2 regions of the Clostridium sp. BNL1100 genome follow, and region 2 is predicted to be linked to the other one. Evidence: riboswitches for the same ligand, from Rfam matches in the RefSeq annotation. Region 2 holds a riboswitch; the other holds the start of a gene.
The links. A riboswitch is a leader RNA that binds a small molecule or an ion and turns the genes downstream of it on or off. The one in region 2 is predicted to bind cobalamin.
Positions count from the first base shown of each region.

Region 1: it holds a riboswitch for cobalamin, as region 2 does, so the genes downstream of both, CLO1100_RS04605 (energy-coupling factor ABC transporter permease) here and CLO1100_RS18640 (ABC transporter substrate-binding protein) in region 2, are expected to answer to the same signal.

Region 1 is NC_016791.1:1,128,323-1,137,249, forward strand. Features, by position in the region: gene CLO1100_RS04585 (glycosyl hydrolase) at 1-1,001, shown strand, start outside; gene CLO1100_RS04590 (alpha/beta hydrolase family protein) at 1,046-1,843, shown strand; gene CLO1100_RS04595 (hypothetical protein) at 1,892-4,081, shown strand; gene CLO1100_RS04600 (sialate O-acetylesterase) at 4,129-5,994, shown strand; cobalamin riboswitch at 6,080-6,292, shown strand; gene CLO1100_RS04605 (energy-coupling factor ABC transporter permease) at 6,460-7,206, shown strand; gene CLO1100_RS04610 (energy-coupling factor ABC transporter substrate-binding protein) at 7,220-7,513, shown strand; gene cbiQ (cobalt ECF transporter T component CbiQ) at 7,510-8,289, shown strand; gene CLO1100_RS04620 (ATP-binding cassette domain-containing protein) at 8,302-8,927, shown strand, end outside.
Region 2 is NC_016791.1:4,320,891-4,329,817, forward strand. Features, by position in the region: gene CLO1100_RS18625 (ASKHA domain-containing protein) at 1-1,776, shown strand, start outside; gene CLO1100_RS18630 (ABC transporter ATP-binding protein) at 1,793-3,010, opposite strand; gene CLO1100_RS18635 (iron ABC transporter permease) at 3,012-4,064, opposite strand; gene CLO1100_RS18640 (ABC transporter substrate-binding protein) at 4,077-5,081, opposite strand; cobalamin riboswitch at 5,215-5,377, opposite strand; gene CLO1100_RS18645 (phosphopentomutase) at 5,495-6,676, opposite strand; gene CLO1100_RS18650 (CapA family protein) at 6,916-8,190, shown strand; gene CLO1100_RS18655 (LTA synthase family protein) at 8,633-8,927, shown strand, end outside.

The DNA of each region.
Region 1 (8,927 bases), 1.4 Mb from region 2:
ATGCCGATGAGACAGAATACTTTAAGCTTTATAAGGTATCTGCTATGGCAATTAAGGAAATTAATAAGGATTTACAGGTGGGTGGCCCTGCTATATGCGGAGGAGCCGATTACTGGATAAAAGATTTTCTTGAGTTCTGTAAAAAGGAAAATGCTCCCGTTGACTTTGTCTCCCGTCATTTATATTCAGCACATTTGCCGAAAGTTCAGACACATGAATTTTGCTATCAGGATCTCAAGGAACCTGAAGAAATGCTTAAAGAATTGCAGACAGTAAGGCAAATGATTGATAATTCACCATTTCCGTATCTGTCATTTCATATAACAGAATACAATACTTCATATAATCCTTTGAATCCTGTTCATGATACATGTCTCAATGCTGCCTATCTTGCCCGGATTATAAGTGAGGCCGGAGATATTGTGGATTCATTTTCATACTGGACCTTCAGCGATATATTTGAGGAAGCGGATGTTCCAAGAGCTCAGTTCCACGGAGGGTTTGGTCTTGTTGCTCTTAACAATATTCCAAAGCCTACTTTCCATATGTTCAGTTTTTTTGAACAAATGGGAAAGGATATCTTGTACAGAGATGAAAATATGCTGGCAACGAGAAAAACTGACGGTACGGTGACAATAACCGTATGGAATCCGGTAATGGAGAAGGGTGAACATTTTGATAAGGATTTCTCACTGGAGCTGAATTTACCAAAAGGAGAATACTTTATTAATCGAACTATTGTAAATGAGAAATATGGTAACCCATGGAAAACGTGGATACAAATGGGACGCCCTCGATTCACAAGTAAGAAACAGGTTGAAATACTGAGAAATGCAGCACGTCCTATGGTAATATCCGATAGGGTAAGCTGCGCTGAGAATATGCTGCTTCTTGAGTTTTCTCTAAGCAAAAACGAAGTATCTTTTTTTGAAATCATTCCTGTAGCAGATGAGACTGACACCTACTATAAACTTGATGACAGTATGATTCCGGGGTATTAAAATATTTTAAGTATTTAATACAAATTTTAAAAAGGAGAATTATTATGGCAATTTTTCAAGTTAACTTTTTCGCTAAAACAATGAAAAGACCTGTATGTTTTAATGCTTTGATACCAAATGATAAATATGAGGCACCGGGACAGGAATCTCAAATACCAAGAGGACCTTTAAAGTCCATTTACCTCTTGCACGGCTATTCAGGTAACCATATGGATTGGTTGACATTCACAAAAATACAGGAGGTTTCTCTGAAATATAATATTGCGGTGTTTATGCCATCCGGTGAAAATTACTTTTATTTGGATGACGAAGAAGTTGGAGCATACTATGGAGAGCTAATCGGAAATGAACTGGTTGACTATACACGTAAGACATTCCATTTATCAGATAAAAGAGAGGACACATTCATTGGAGGATTATCCATGGGTGGTTACGGTGCAATAAGAAACGGTTTGAAATACTCTGAAAGGTTCGGCAGGATAATTGCACTGTCTTCAGCACTTATTACCAATCAGATTGCCGGGATTACTCCCGATTTCAAAGGACCTGTTGCAGACTATCCTTATTACAGAAGAGTGTTTGGGGATCTTGACCGGCTTCTGGGAAGTGACAAAGACCCAGAGGCACTAATCCGTGGTCTTAAGGAAAGAAAAGCAGATATACCCAAGATATACATGGCTTGCGGAACAGAAGATTTTCTTATAAAGGAAAACAGAGGCTTGCATGAATTCCTTGTTTCAGAAAACGTAGATCATACCTATATAGAAGACGTTGGTGTTCACGATTGGAAGTTCTGGAATGAGTATATAGACAAGGGGCTGGCATGGGCTACTGAAGAATGACCAAATGACTAAACCGAAATATACATAAATACCAAGGGGGAGATTACCATGAAGCTGGTATGCGGTGAATACACACTAATATTTAAAGATGGAGGTCTGGAGGTTCAAAAAAACCATAAGACCATATATTTCAACAAACGCCCCATGTTTGTTACTGTTAAGACAGCAATGGCTATCAATGAATTTTATGACAAGGCTTACACCGAGGTAGATGTTTTTGGTAATAGTATAATTGCAAAGGGTACAATAACTGTAAACTCCGGTTCTGAGTTTTCCTTCTCAGATGTATATGAAGCGGGAGGTTCGGGATTCAAGGTAAGCAGAAATGTCAAGGTGTTAAAGGCAGGGGATGACCTTGGCTTTTCAACTAAAATATCTTTTGCAATGACTGAATCAAAGGATACACATGATTATAATTGTTTTGCACCGGGTGTATGGTACAGACAGAACCAATTTGCACCTGATTTTGCATTTGGAAAGGATTTGGATTGCGAATATTTCTGGCAAATGGAAACTCACTATGCTTTGCCTTTATTCGCCATGCAGAATATAGAATCCGGAGAAACAGCGGCTATATCCCGCTGGGCCTCAGATGTAACTATGCGGTCTTTGGATATTATGCAATCGGAAAATAATATCGATCCCAAATTTACAATTGGCTCAATAGGTATGAGCAGACCGCAAAATAAGACCATGAACTATATGTATTATGGCTTTGAGGTACGAAAGGAAATCGAAACAAAAACCGACGGTCTTTCAATTGATTATGTTTATCCCGGCTGTGACGGACAAATGCCCGGAGTAAACCACTATGGTGGACTTGACTACAACGGTAAGGTAAAAACCTTTCAACGTATTAATCACCCTGTAGAACCGGGCTTTCAGCAGAATTATTCCGTTGCAGTGAATTTCGGAAACTATGACAGCTATCAGCTTATGATGAGAGATATCTGGAGAGTGACTTATGAACGGTTGAGAGACAAATTATTCGATGTGGACAATGAACTCTTTTTCCATAACTGTATGAAGATACTTGACAGGTATACACGGCAGTATGGTGACTCTTTCGGACTCCCATTTGCCTGCCAGCTTCCCTATATGGATATAAATTGTGTATCCTTTCAATTCGGTTTTGTAGGACAGCAGCCGGGGATCGGCTATCAGCTTTTGAGATACGGTGACAAAGAAAACATGCCCGAAACCTTTAAAAAAGGTGTGAACCTGATTGATTTCTGGGTCAGGACTACCATGACGGAATCAGGCTTACCCAATATGTGCTATAATCCGGGTATAAGTGCCTTTGAACCGTACCCCCATTATATAAGAATGCTTGCAGACGGTATTGAGGCAATTTTAGATGCATACCTCTATATGAAAAAGAAAGGGGACGAGCGGTCTTCATGGAGACAGTTCTGCCAAAAAACAGCTGATTGGCTTATTAATATTCAAAATGAAGACGGTAGCTTTTATCGTGCATACAATACCGATAGTTCTGTAAGGATGAAATCCAAGTCAAATACCCCAAGTGTAATACGTTTTCTGGTTGAGTTTTACCTTGTGACAGGTGACGAAAAGTATAAAAATGCAGCCATAAAGGCCGGAGACTGGTCTTATGAAAATGCTTACCTTAACATGGAGTACAGAGGGGGTACATGCGACAACACCGATATACAGGACAAAGAAGCAGGCATCTACGCAATGTTTGGCTTTCTTGCTCTGTACGATCTTACAGGAGAAAATAAATGGCTTGAAGGTGCCGTAGGTGCTGCTGACTACACTGAGACCTGGACCTATGCTTGGAAATTCCCCGTACGTGCACCAATGGAGAAGCATCCCTTCAACAGGTATTCCATCAGTGGGCAGAGTATTATAACAATCGGAGGCGGGGCAGATGTATATATGGCTGCTTGCTCCTACACTTACTACAGATTGTACGTTATAACCGGGGATGAGCATTATCTTGATTTTGCCCAGTTTATTCATAAAAATACCAGACAATCCAGCGATATAGACGGAAGTATAGGTTATATAATGCCGGGGTTGGGCCATGAAAGCGGAAACTTTACGGGACAGATGCTGCAAAGCCAGTACCATTGGCTTCCATGGTGTACTTTTGTGGAAGTTGACCCTTCATCAAGACTTTATGATACTTTCGGAGGCTACGAGATTACAGACGCTCAAAAACTCAGTCCAGAAGAACGTACCCGAAGAAACCGCATATACGAGAATTTTTGTTGATAGTATAAAATAAAGTAAATAATAATGTATTGAAAGTAGGAATTATATTGGATTATATTCGTTCTAAAATAAGATTGCCTCGGATTATCAGCGACGGCATGGTGCTACAGAGAAACACAGACGTAAAGGTTTGGGGATGGGCGTCACCGGGAGAAACTGTTACTGTCCGCTTTATGGGCAAAGTTTACTATGCTTCCACAAATGAAAGTGGAGAGTGGTTTGTTAAACTTGAATCCGCAGAAGCAGGTGGGCCGTATGATATGGTTATTGAGTCGGAAGAGTCTACTGAAAAGATAACTGTCAAGAATATTCTTCTGGGCGATGTGTGGCTTTGTTCAGGACAATCAAATATGGAAATGAAAATGGATTCGTTGAAGGATACATACACTGAAGAAATTGCCCGTTGCAACAATAATTATATAAGGCATTTTTGTATTCCTGTGAAATTCGACTTCGAAAAACCTCAAACTGATATGGAAGCAGGAAGTTGGGAGGCGGCCAACCCTGAAAGCGTTTTGGATTTTACTGCTACGGGCTATTTCTTTGCCTTAAAGCTGTTTGAAAAGTACCATATTCCAATAGGCTTGATTAATGCAAGTTTGGGAGGCTCACCTGCAGAGGCATGGCTCAGTGAAAATGCATTAAAGGAGTTCCCGGAATATTATGAATCAGCAAAACAACTCAGCAACCGGGATTATCTGGATAAAGTGTTAAGAGAGGATCAGACTTCCACCGAAGCATGGTACTCTGCGTTAAACCAAAACGATAAGGGAATAGAAACTAATACCGCCTCCTGGCAGAATATAAAAGTACCTTCATATTGGGAAGACGAGGGTTTGGGCAACTTCAACGGTGTCGTCTGGTTCAGAAAGGAAATCCATATTCCCTGCACTCTTGCAGATAAACCTGCAAGACTTGTACTTGGGAACATTGTTGATGAAGATACTGTATATATTAACGGCATAGAGGCAGGAACAACATCAAATCAGTATATTCCGAGGAAATACAGTATTCAGGAGGGATTACTCAAAGAAGGTAAAAATACAATCCTACTCAGAGTAGTAAATACGTCCGGTAAAGGGGGATTTTACAAAGAAAAGCCCTACCAACTTGAAATCGGAGATAGTATTATTGATTTAATCGGCGAATGGCAGTATGTGATTGGTGCAAAAAGTAGTCCCATGCCTGAACCGGCCTTTGTTCAGTGGCGGCCCGTAGGTTTGTACAACGGGATGATTGTTCCTGTTACAAATTATGCAATCAAAGGTTTTGTATGGTATCAAGGTGAATCCAATACCAAGAATCCCGGAGAATATGAAAATCTCCTAAAGGCATTGATTTCAGACTGGAGACAGAAGTGGAAAATGGGAAATCTGCCGTTTTTGTATGTTCAGTTGCCGAACTTCATGGAGGCCTCTGAGATACCTACGGAAAGCAACTGGGCGGAGTTGAGGGAAGCCCAGCGAAGGACACTTTCTGTACCGGGTACTGCAATGGCTGTTGCAATTGACCTTGGGGAATGGAATGATATTCACCCGGTAAATAAAAGGGATGTGGGATTTCGCTTGGCACTTGCAGCCATGAAAGCTGTTTATGGGGACAAAACCATTGTTGCATATGGGCCAATGTATCAGTCATACAGAATAGACAAAAACAAAATAATATTATCCTTCACTGATACAGGAAGTGGGTTGGCTGTTAAAAAGGGAGAACGGCCGGGAGCTTTTGCTATAGCAGGAGCAGACAGAATATTTACCCGTGCTGATGCGGAACTTACAGGTAATGATGTGGCAGTCTGGAGTGAAAAGGTTCCCCATCCGGTTTACGTAAGGTACGCATGGGCTGATAATCCAATAGATGCCAACCTATATAACCGTGAGGGTTTACCTGCCTCGCCTTTTACAACGGAATAGCTGGCTATTGCTGTTGGAAGCTGTTAGAATATGTAGTAAAAGGGTAATTGACGTTATAATTTTAATGGTATATAATGTAAATAATTTAATAATTAATAATACTGGTTTGCTCAAAATTATGAGTAACTAAGAGGGAATCAGGTGAAAATCCTGAACAGTCCTGCTGCCGTAAGATGGAGCGGTTCTCAAAAGCAAGAATTTTTCTGCTTATGTATACCACTGGGTGTCAGTCCCGGGAAGGCGAGAACTTTGCAACGATGTCTGAGTCGGAAGACCTGCCAGTATTTCTGCAGATGCCAAATATGCAGATTACTATGACTTCACAGTGTATGAAGTGTGTAGTTTGTCAAAAGAGAAAAACGGTATAAAACTATATATTCTTTTTTACAAATAAAACCTTTATTGCTAAAAATATGAAGGTTTTATTTTTTTGGCAAGTATTATTAATTCGGAGGTTCATTATATATGAAAAATGTAAAGGTTAAAAACTTTATTGTTTGTCTTTCAATTGTAGCGTGTGTCATTTTTTCTTTCCCATCAAAAGCATCTGCAATGCATATTACGGAAGGATACCTGGCACCCGGCTGGTGTATTAGCTGGGGAATGCTTTGCATGCCATTTCTCGTCATGGGATTCTTCTCAATAAAAAAGAAAATAGAGATATCCTCAAAAAACCTGACCCTGCTGGCAATGTGCGGTGCTTTTGCCTTTGTACTTTCCGCACTCAAGATGCCGTCAGTTACCGGAAGCTGTTCACATCCCACAGGAGTGGGACTGGGTGCTGTTTTGTTCGGGCCAACCGCTATGTCTGTTATAGGAGCTATAATTTTATTGTTTCAGGCTATTTTACTGGCACATGGAGGTATTACAACCCTAGGAGCTAATATATTTTCAATGGCTATAGCAGGGCCTTTGATTTCTTTCGGAGTGTTCAAGCTATCTAAAAGATTGGGTGCAAAAGCTGGGCTCGCAGTATTTTTTGCAGCATTTTTCGGAGATTTGATAACATATGTGACAACTTCTGTGGAGCTTGCCATGGCCCATCCTGATGTTACGGGTGGATTTATAGTCTCTCTTGGGAAGTTTATAAGTATTTTTGCTTTCACCCAAGTTCCTCTTGCTGTTTGCGAAGGACTGCTTACAGTGGTCATTTACAATGTTCTTGCAAAATACAGTGCCAAAGAGCTAAAGGCACTGTCGGCAATTTATTAAAGGAGAGAATACCATGATATTATGGAAAAAGAATTTAATTCTGATTGTAACGGTAATTATAATTCTTGCTACACCGCCCATTTTGATAAAGAATGCTGAATTTTCCGGCTCAGATGGTCTGGCAGAAGAACAGATAGCTAAAATAGACCCGGACTACAAGCCATGGTTTGAATCCCTGCTTGTACCTAAAAGCGGCGAAATAGAGTCACTGCTTTTTGCATTGCAAGCTGCAATCGGTGCAGGAGTAGTGGGTTTTATACTTGGAAGAATGACTTCCGTTAAAGTAAAATCTGGAGCAGATACATGATATTGATAGATAAATATGCATATGCTTCTAAACTTGCTTGTATCAGTCCGAAAGCAAAATTAGTATATACAATGTTACCTTTATTATTGTGCATATCCCTTAACTCATTTGTCGTAAGTTTGGTAACCATAATTGTCATGGCAGTGACTACGGTAGGTGCCGGAAAAATTAAGCTTTCAGTATATTTAAAATTGCTTTTTATTCCCTTTGGCTTCTTAATGGTTGGAACAATAACAATACTGATAAACCGTTTTGATTTAAATCATATTTATTTACTGGGGGTTAAAATCGGTAAATATGCTTACGGTATTGACTGGGGAACTCTTACAAATAGTTTAAAACTAGTACTCAAAGCACTGGGGGGAGTAAGCTGTATGTATTGCCTGTCTTTGAGTACTCCAATGACTGACTTGTTTCAGGTTCTGAGACGAACAAAAATCCCGGCTGTTATTGTTACACTTATGGAGCTGATATACAGATATATATTTGTGTTGTTGGATGAAGTAGGGAGAATGAACATAGCAAAAAATTCAAGGTTGGGTAACTGTAATTTCAGAACTTCTTTAAGATCAACGAGTGAATTGATAAGTATGCTGTTCATACGTGCATACAACCGTTCCGACAGGGTTTATGCAGCTCTTGAATCCAGAGGCTACAGCGGACAATTTGTTACGCTGGATGAAGAATACATACACGGTAAAAAGATGTATATGCTTGCAATCCTGTTATGTCTGTTGCTTTTAAGTGCAGGACTTGCAGAAAGGTTTTTATTGTAGGGGGTAGTTCTATTGTACATAATTGAAACTAATAATCTGAGTTATTCATATGACGGCGAACACCAAGCTCTGGAGAACGTCAGTATATCAATAAAAAAGGGCAAAACTACAGCATTTTTGGGGGGCAATGGTGCAGGAAAGTCAACACTGTTTTTGAACCTTAACGGTGTTTTAACACCTGACAGCGGAAAAGTTTTTTTTGAGGGCAAAGAAGTGGAATACAACAAAAAAGGTATAACTGAAATGAGAAAAAGGGTTGGTATCGTGTTTCAGGACCCAAATGATCAATTGTTTTCTTCAAGTGTTAAAAAGGATATTTCCTTTGGGGCTATAAATCTTGGACTAGGTGTTGAGGAAGTCAGGGAAAGGGTTGAAAAGGCGGTTGTTCAAACCGGGATTGGAGAATATGTAGACAAACCTACACATGCATTAAGCTTCGGACAGAAAAAAAGAGTTGCCATAGCTGGGGTTTTAGCTATGGAGCCTGATGTGATTATTCTGGATGAACCAACTGCGGGGCTTGACTCAAAAGGGGCAAGCGAAATTCTCAATCTGTTGACAAAGATAAAAGAAGAAACGGGAGTATCGGTTATATTGGCAACACATGAAATGGATATCGTTCCTATATATTGCGATGA
Region 2 (8,927 bases):
TTATTTGAGCTGCTCCGGGAAAAGGGTTTTTGTATTGATTCGCCCTGCAACGGGAATGGTACTTGCGGTAAATGCAGAGTAAAGCTTATCCAAGGCTCTAACAGTCCGGCTAAAGCCGAAGAAATAAAACTCCTTGGGCTTAAAGCTCTGGAAGACGGCTACAGATTGGCTTGCCGGTACCATATTCTATCAGATATTGAAATTCTAATAGACAGTAATGACCTTCCTGCAAGTATAGCTACAGAAAGCATACAGCTAAATACTGAATTTAATCCACTGGTCACAAAGGTTTATAGCGTTCTTGAAAAACCTTCACTTGATAATTCTGTCTCTGATTTTATCAGAGTAATGAATGGGAGCTATAATGATAATCCCCTCGAGATAAATGATTTGGGACTTTTAAGAAATATTCCTGATGTTATAAGAAAAAATAATTTTGAAATAACCCTTGTAAAAAACTCATGGGATATAATCGCAGTGGAATCAGGAAATACTACAAATACCCTGTACGGAGTGGCTGTAGATATCGGAACAACCACCATTGCAGCCTACTTGGTAGACTTGACTACCGGTAAAAAAGTCTCAGTTACTTCCCTTCTGAATCCCCAAAAGGCATTCGGGGCAGATGTAATATCACGTATCAGCTATACCATGGAAAATGAACATGGATTGGAACAGCTGAATAGCTTGCTTGTTCAATCACTAAACGTATGTATTACGATTTTATGTAAACAAGCAGGAATTTTGCCAACTGATGTTTACGTAATAACTTTTGCAGGAAATACCACTATGCTTCATCTGCTACTTAAAGTAAATCCGTCAAACATTGCCTATGCACCATTTGTTCCGGCTTTCACCTCCACTGTAAAGGTAAAGGCCAGTGAATTACCCCTGAATATCAACCCTAATGGTACAGCATATATTCTGCCCGGAGTATCTGCGTATGTGGGTGCAGATACCGTGGGAGCAGTACTGGCTGTTGGTATGCACCAGCAGACTTCTGCTTCACTACTCATTGATATAGGAACCAACGGAGAAATTGTTCTTGGAGACAAAAGCGGTATGTACGCCTGTTCAGCGGCAGCAGGTCCTGCTTTTGAAGGAGCGAATATAAAAAATGGGATGGGGAGTGTGAATGGTGCCATTAACAGCGTGTCTTTAAAACATGGAATCACCTACACCACCATTGGGCACACAAAACCAATGGGCTTATGCGGTACAGGTGTTGTTGGCCTGATTGCAGAGCTTCTTGAAGTTGGGATAGTTGACGAAACCGGAAGAATTGATATGTCATGGGAGCCGGAATCTCCAGATCAGGAATCTCTTTGTGGCAGAATAGTTTCCGTGGACGGAGTTAATGCTTTTGTACTTTGCAAAGCCCATGAAACCCTTTCCGGGAGTGAAATACTTCTTACACAGCGTGATATCCGTGAAATTCAGAATGCTAAAGCTGCTATAGCCGCTGGAATAAGAGTACTTGTCAAAAATGCCGGCATAGTTTTTGAAGATATTAAGCAGGTGTATTTGGCAGGGGGCTTCGGAAGCTATATTAATATTGACAGTGCATTAAAAATCGGCCTTATCCCGAGAGAACTGGAAGGCCGAATAGTATCCGTCGGAAATGCCGCAGCTCAGGGAGCCATAGATGTTCTTAACAACAAGTCCCTACTGTCTTCGGCACAGGAAATAAGTAAATCCATTAATTATACAGAGCTTTCCAACAGTAAGGATTTTAATGATTACTATGTAGACTGTATGACCTTTGAGGAAATATAAATCAAATATGTCCCTGCTAAAGCACCTCATGCAGTCTGGAGGAATTTATTACTGCAACCGCCTTTCTTTTAAGGCGGTTATATATTTCTGTAGCTTTCCCGCCTGTAAAGTCTCTGGTCTCAGGCAGGTCGTCCTCTATTATAACAAGCTTCTCTGCCTGTTCTGCAGCCTCCAGATTCCTAATATTTTGAAATCCAAGGGGCATATTGCAGAGTATTGTTGTATGAGAGTTCTTTACATATTCAAGATTCTCGTTGAAAAGTTCATCAGAAATACTGGAGAAAGGCTTTTCCATAAGGTAATCTATCCCGAACACCTCTGCCGATGCTATATCACTGTCCCCCTGAAAAAAAACCCCCGCAGATATATAATACCCTTGTTCGTAAAGCTGTCTTAATACGCTTCCGGCTGTTCCCCCTCCGCCTATTACATGAAACCTTACGGATTTGTTTTTTTCATTAACCTTATGTATGTAAATATCCAGCAAGCCTGTTATTCTGTTTTTGTAAACCAGTGCATTTACACCATAAACACGTGACAAGTTCAGGGACGTAAGAACCTCCTCCGGACTTCCGTCTGCTACAATCCGTCCATCATTCATGAGAACAAGCCTTGTACAGTATTTTGCTGCAATTTTCAGGTCATGGATTGCAGCTAATACGGTTTTTCCCTGTTCAGACAGTTCTCTTGAATATTTGAATATTTGTTCCTGATAAGTAATATCCAGACTTGCGGTAGGCTCATCAAGAAGTATGATATCTGTTTCCTGAGTCAAGGTTTTTGCAAAAAGTACTCTCTGCCTTTCGCCTCCTGACATTTCGTTTATTGCACAATCTTCCAGCTTTTCAGTATCAGTATACTCCATGTTTTTTCTTGCAATCTTATAATCCTCTTTACTCTCTCTTTGCATCCTCTTAAGATAAGGATACCTTCCCATAAGTACTACTTCTCTTGCAGGGAACGGGAAACCTATCTGAGTATTCTGATGCATTAGAGCTATCTTTTCGGCAAGGCTTTTGTTACTCATCTGGTTTATAAATAATCCGTTGACCTTTACAGTACCTTCTGCCTTATAAATACCGTTAAGACATTTAAGCAGTGTGGTTTTACCTGCACCGTTAGGGCCTATGAGACCAACCAGCTCTCCTTTTTTTACATTCAGACAAATATTATCAAGAATTTTTTTACTGTTAATCTCATAATTGAGGTTTTGAATTTCAATAATACTCTCCATATCAGATTACCGCTCCTCCTTCCTTTTTGCTTCTTAGTAAAAGGTAAAGGAAATAAGGAGCTCCCAACAACGCTGTTATTATTCCTACTCCAATCTCATATGGAATGGCCACAACACGCGATACAAGATCACAAGCCACAAGGAAAATAGCCCCTCCAATACTGCTGGCAGGCAGCAGCTTTTTATAATTGGGCCCAACCAGAAGTCTCATTATATGGGGAACAATCAGACCTACAAAACTTATGGCTCCACTGACACAAACCGCACTGGCTGTAGCGATGGAAACTAACACCAGTAATACTGTTCTTATTTTACCTGAACTTAATCCTACAGACTTCGCTTCCTCTTCCCCCAACATAAGAACATTCAAGTCCCTTGAAAAAACAAACATAAGTATAACACTTAAAATTATTGGAATAAGCACCAGCTGTACGTGTTCCCAACGTCTGCCGTCAAGGCCTCCCGTGGACCAGAAAAGAAACTCTTTAACCTGATAATCATAGGACAGAGTTAAGATAATATTGGTTATTGCCCCTATAAAAGTACTTACCGCAATTCCCGAAAGCATCAGTGTAAGTACGGGTACTTTCCCTTTCTGGTAGGACAGCAGGTAAATTACAAATATTGCAATAAATGCTCCCGTAAATGCAAACAGTGGCATAAAATACATGCTTACGGCAGTTAACCCCAGCTTTATAGCCAGAACCGCTCCCAATCCGGAACCGCTGGATATTCCCAGCAATCCCGGGTCTGCCATAGGATTTCTGAACATTCCCTGCATAACTGCCCCGGATGAGGCAAGGGCTGTCCCTGCAAGTGCAGCTACCAGCACTCTTGGGAACCTTACAAGAAAAATTATAGGTTCCTGTCCTTCAGCAAATGTTGCATGTTTTAAAATACCAATATTTTTAAGAATGATTTTAAAGGTATCAAAAAAAGGTACGTTTACAGCCCCTATTGCTGTTCCTGCAACCATTACAAGCAGTAGAAGAACCAGCATTGCCGGTATAAACCCGATATTTGTCAGGTTTTTTTTGATTTTTCTATTTTTCATGTTTCCTCCGGATTATTTAAACAGTCCCGGATAGGCAACCATTGCAATATCCTCTACTGCCAGTACAGCGTATTGTGATGTTGATGAAATATGATTATATGGTACTGAAATGATTTTATTATTCTTTACTGCTTTTATATCAGCCAGTGCCTTATCACCCTTTATCTTCTCATTCAAAGTATAAAAGTTAACTTTAGCGTCATAGTACCATGACGGCAGAATAATAATTTGGGGGTTATACTTTATTATCATTTCCTTGGACAATTCAGGCCATCCTTCAAGACCATCCTTCGATACTGGGTTTATAAGGCCTGCTCTTGTAACAATATCATCAAAATTTGTTCCCTTACCGCTCGTGGTACTCATTTCACTGTAATCAAGTACCGTTTGTTTCTGGTCATCAGTCATTAGTTCAATTCTATCTGATACAGCTTTTAGCTTCTGATCCATCCATTTAATTAAATCCTGTGCTTTGGCAGCCTCACCTACAATTTTTCCTAACAATTTAAGGTTATCTTTCACCTGATCAATATTTGAGGGAGTATTCAGCATAAATACGGTTATATTTGCATCTCTGAGCTGTTTAATAACATTCGCATCTGCCAGATTATCCATAAGAACAAGATCAGGCTGCAATGCAATTATTTTTTCCGCATTGGACTCGGTTCTCTTACCTACTCCTTTAGCCTCATCAGCAATGTTTGAAACTTTAGCATCGTCCACATAATAAGTCATAGCCGCAATTCTGCTTTTGTCTACAAGCGACATAAGCATTTCACAGGTTCCAAGAGGCATACTTACTATTTTAGCCGGCTTGGCCTTTAGAGTTACCTTTGTACCCTTTGAATCCTCCAATGCCAGAGGGTATGTTTCTGTTTTAGTACTTGTCACCGATGTATCAATTGCCTGAGTTGTTTCAGACGCCTGCTGGTTTGTATTACTGGCACATGCTCCAAGGATTCCGGTTGCAAAAATCAATGCGAGTATTAAAGATAAGATTTTTAAATTCCTTTTCATTTTATAGTAGCTCCTAACATTATGTATTTTTTACTCCTTTAAACACAAAAGCCCTTTAAACGTTTTTGTGTTTAAAGGGCATAATTCCATCTGGAATTTTTTTATTAAACACACCCCCTATCACTCGTAGAGTTAACAGTGTAAACATACAGACAGGTATTCTGACTAAGGCATCAACGCTCTCCATTCCTTCCCGGTTAATGTACCAGTGGATTATATGGAGAACTCCTCCAACACAGCGGCGGGACCGTGCAGGGTTCAAACCTGCTTCCCTTATCTGTAGCTCTTATTAAGTTATATTGCATATATTAATATAAAACAAGCTTAATAGCAAATACAAATCATACACATTATCGTCCAAATTTCTTATTCTAGCGGATTTGTCAATTAAATACCATATTTGTCAAAGAATATTAATATTTGATAATCTCCCTTAAAAAGCTTTGTCCAGGGAATTTGTTCTCTGCATTAAATACCTCTGCAATGGTGCAGGCTATATCAGCAAAGGTTTTTCTTGTTCCAAGATTTATATCCTCTCGTATACCCTTACCATAGATAATTACAGGTACATGTTCCCTTGAATGGTCAGTACTTGGAGTAGTCGGGTCACAGCCGTGATCCGCTGTAATTATCAACATATCGTTATCTTTCATGGCAGACAAAATTTCAGGTAATCTGTTATCGAATTCCTCTAAAGCCTGTTTATAACCTTCCGGATTATTTCTGTGTCCGAATACCATATCAAAATCTACAAGATTTGTAAAAATCAGGCCTTTGCTCTCTTGACCCATAAATTTTAATGTAATGTCAACACCATCCATGTTGTTTTTTGTATGTTCAGCAACAGTAACTCCTTTTTTTGAAAATATGTCTTCAATCTTTCCTACCGCAATAACATCCAGGCCCTTTTTATTCAGAATATCCAAAACAGTGTCTGATGTAGGCTCGGCAGAAAAATCCCTTCTGTTCGGTGTTCTTGTAAAGTTGCCCGGTTCACCTATAAACGGCCTGGCAATAACACGTCCAACCATATGTTCCCCTTGCAGCATCTCCCTCGCTATACCGCAAATACGGTACAAATCTTCCAGAGGAACGACTTCTTCATGGGCTGCTATTTGAAAAACACTGTCCGCAGACGTATAAACTATGAGTTTTCCCGTTTTCATGTGTTCCTCGCCGTACTCCTTGATTATTTCAGTTCCCGATGCGGCACAGTTTCCCAGAACACCTCTTCCGGTAAGCTTTACAAACTCATCAAGGACTTCCTTTGGAAAACCGTCAGGATATGTGGGAAACGGGTATTCAAGCTGAAGTCCTGCAATTTCCCAATGTCCTGTTATAGTATCCTTTCCTTTAGAAACCTCCGCCATTCGACCATAGCTCCCTGTAACATGTTCGGGTATGGAAAGATAGTCTACTCCATCTATCTTTCCCATTCCAAGCCGGCTAAGGTTGGGAAGGTTTATTCCATTGCAAACTTTCACGATATTTCCCAATGTATTGCTTCCTTTATCACCGTATTCGCCGGCATCCGGAAGCTCACCTATTCCTACACTGTCAAGGACAATCATAATTACTCTATCTATATTTGTCATATCTATTCTCTCCCAGTTATTTATAATACGTACACATACCTACTACTATTATATTAATACCAAATATTTGCTTTTTCAAACATATTAAAAACTTTTAATTTATTAATATTTCCATATAATTCAAAAATTATACCAATTTCCGTTAAGATTATGGTATAGTTTATTGTAGTTCATACATACAGGATATTTCCGACCAAGAAGACACCCACCGAAATTGAATAAGAGGAATGGTTTGCATAATGATGAGAACAAAGATGATTATCTTCAAACGCACTTTTTACGTATTGTGTATTATGTGCTTTCTGCTTTTAGTCAGCACAACAATAATACTTGCAATAGGTGGTCTCAATACAGACCAGATAAATTCTGCGGCACCAAAGCCCCCTGCTCAAAGCAGTTTTACGGGTTCATCAGAGAGCTCTGCGAATACATCGGATACACCCAAACCGCCAAGCACTCCTCCGCCCCCTCAGACAATAACAATATCAGCCGTGGGAGATATTATGCTGCATCAGGGAAATCTCAATAGTGCATATGATTCTAAAAGCAGGAGATATGACTTCAACGGCTTTTTTGAATTCGTTAAGCCGTATTTGAGTTCATCTGACCTGACAATAGCTAATTTTGAAACGGTTACAGCCGGTGCAGGTATCAAGTATAGAAGTTTTCCTCTTTTTAACTCCCCTGACAGCATACTTCCTGCTTTGTCGGGATCAGGAGTTGATATACTCTCTACGGCAAATAACCATTGTCTTGACTGGGGTATCAACGGTCTTACAAGAACTATTCAAAAAATCAGAGAATATAAAATGGTGAACATAGGAAGCTCTGTCAATGGTAAAGACAAATATGTTATTAAAGATGTAAAGGGTATTAAAATAGCTATTCTAAGCTATTCTCAGTTTTTTAACGGCCATGAAGCAAAGTTAAGCAGCAGTGATAAATCTAAATATCTTAGTATATTAAACGAATCCAAGATTCAAAATGATATAAAAGAAGTAAAGGCAAAGGGAGTTGATACAGTTATAACTGTCCTCCATTGGGGAAATGAATATATTCGTACACCAAGTACCTATCAGACAAATTTGTCCAAAAAGGTTCTGTCATGGGGAGCTGATATAATACTTGGTTCCCATCCCCACGTTATACAAAAATCGGAAATAGTAAAAGTAAACGGCAAAAATAAGTTTATTATTTATTCCATGGGTAATTTTATATCCGGCTACAGACGTACAGATAAAGCAAAACGAATTAATAAAGTTTATACCGAGGATGGAGTTATCGTCACCCTCAAACTTAATAAAGATACTAAAGGCGGCATAAATATTAAAGATGTGACTTATATACCGACATGGGTTGATATGTATTCTTCAAAGAATAAGCCTGTTTATAAAATACTTCCCGTTCCTACACCTGATGTAAAAGCTCCTTATATAAACAGCAGAAATAAGTCCTATGTAAAGCAGTCATATAATAATACCATGAGTATAATGGCAAAATTCAATAGTAAATAATAATATTTTATATAAATTTACAAATCAAATAAATTCTTATAAAATATATAATGGTATATAATGTTATAACTTAGAAAGGTAAATTCAAAACGTAATGTTAAATAATTTTTATGGTAGAGTTTTAAATGCGTTCAAGAATAAGCCATACCGAAGAGCAGTAATTGTTACGGTAATTTTAATAATTTTAAATGCATTTAAGACAACCCTTTTCAACTTTCTGATGTTGCCAAAAACCGGCGGAGGTGCGTTAGGTTATAAATTCTGGATTTCTTTACTTGTTTGTGTTATTGTTTTTTCGTTTGTTCTTAGCTTGAAGTCAAGATATGTTTTTTTAATCGTGTATATAATACAAGGGATTTATTGTTTTACTAATATATCATACTTCCTTTATTACCACAGTTACCTGCATTTTCTTCAGTGGATTTCCTTGTTTAAGGAGGCTATGATTTCAGCTTCCCACTTTGCCAACCCAATAAGCATTCAGCTGTTGGTAGTTTTTATTGATGTTCCGGTAGCTCTATATATTTTCTTCAAATGTTTCAAACGGGAAGTCAAAAGTACAAGGCTGCCTTTTTTGCGCAATGCTATTATTGGTTTATCGGCAGTAATTCTTATAGTAATTGAGATATTTAACTTTGCAAACGGCCAGTCTGTGGTACAGTTCATGGATGACAGATATTCCGGAGAAACACGGATAGTTGAAAGGTACGGTACTGTTGCAAACGGAATAGTTAATA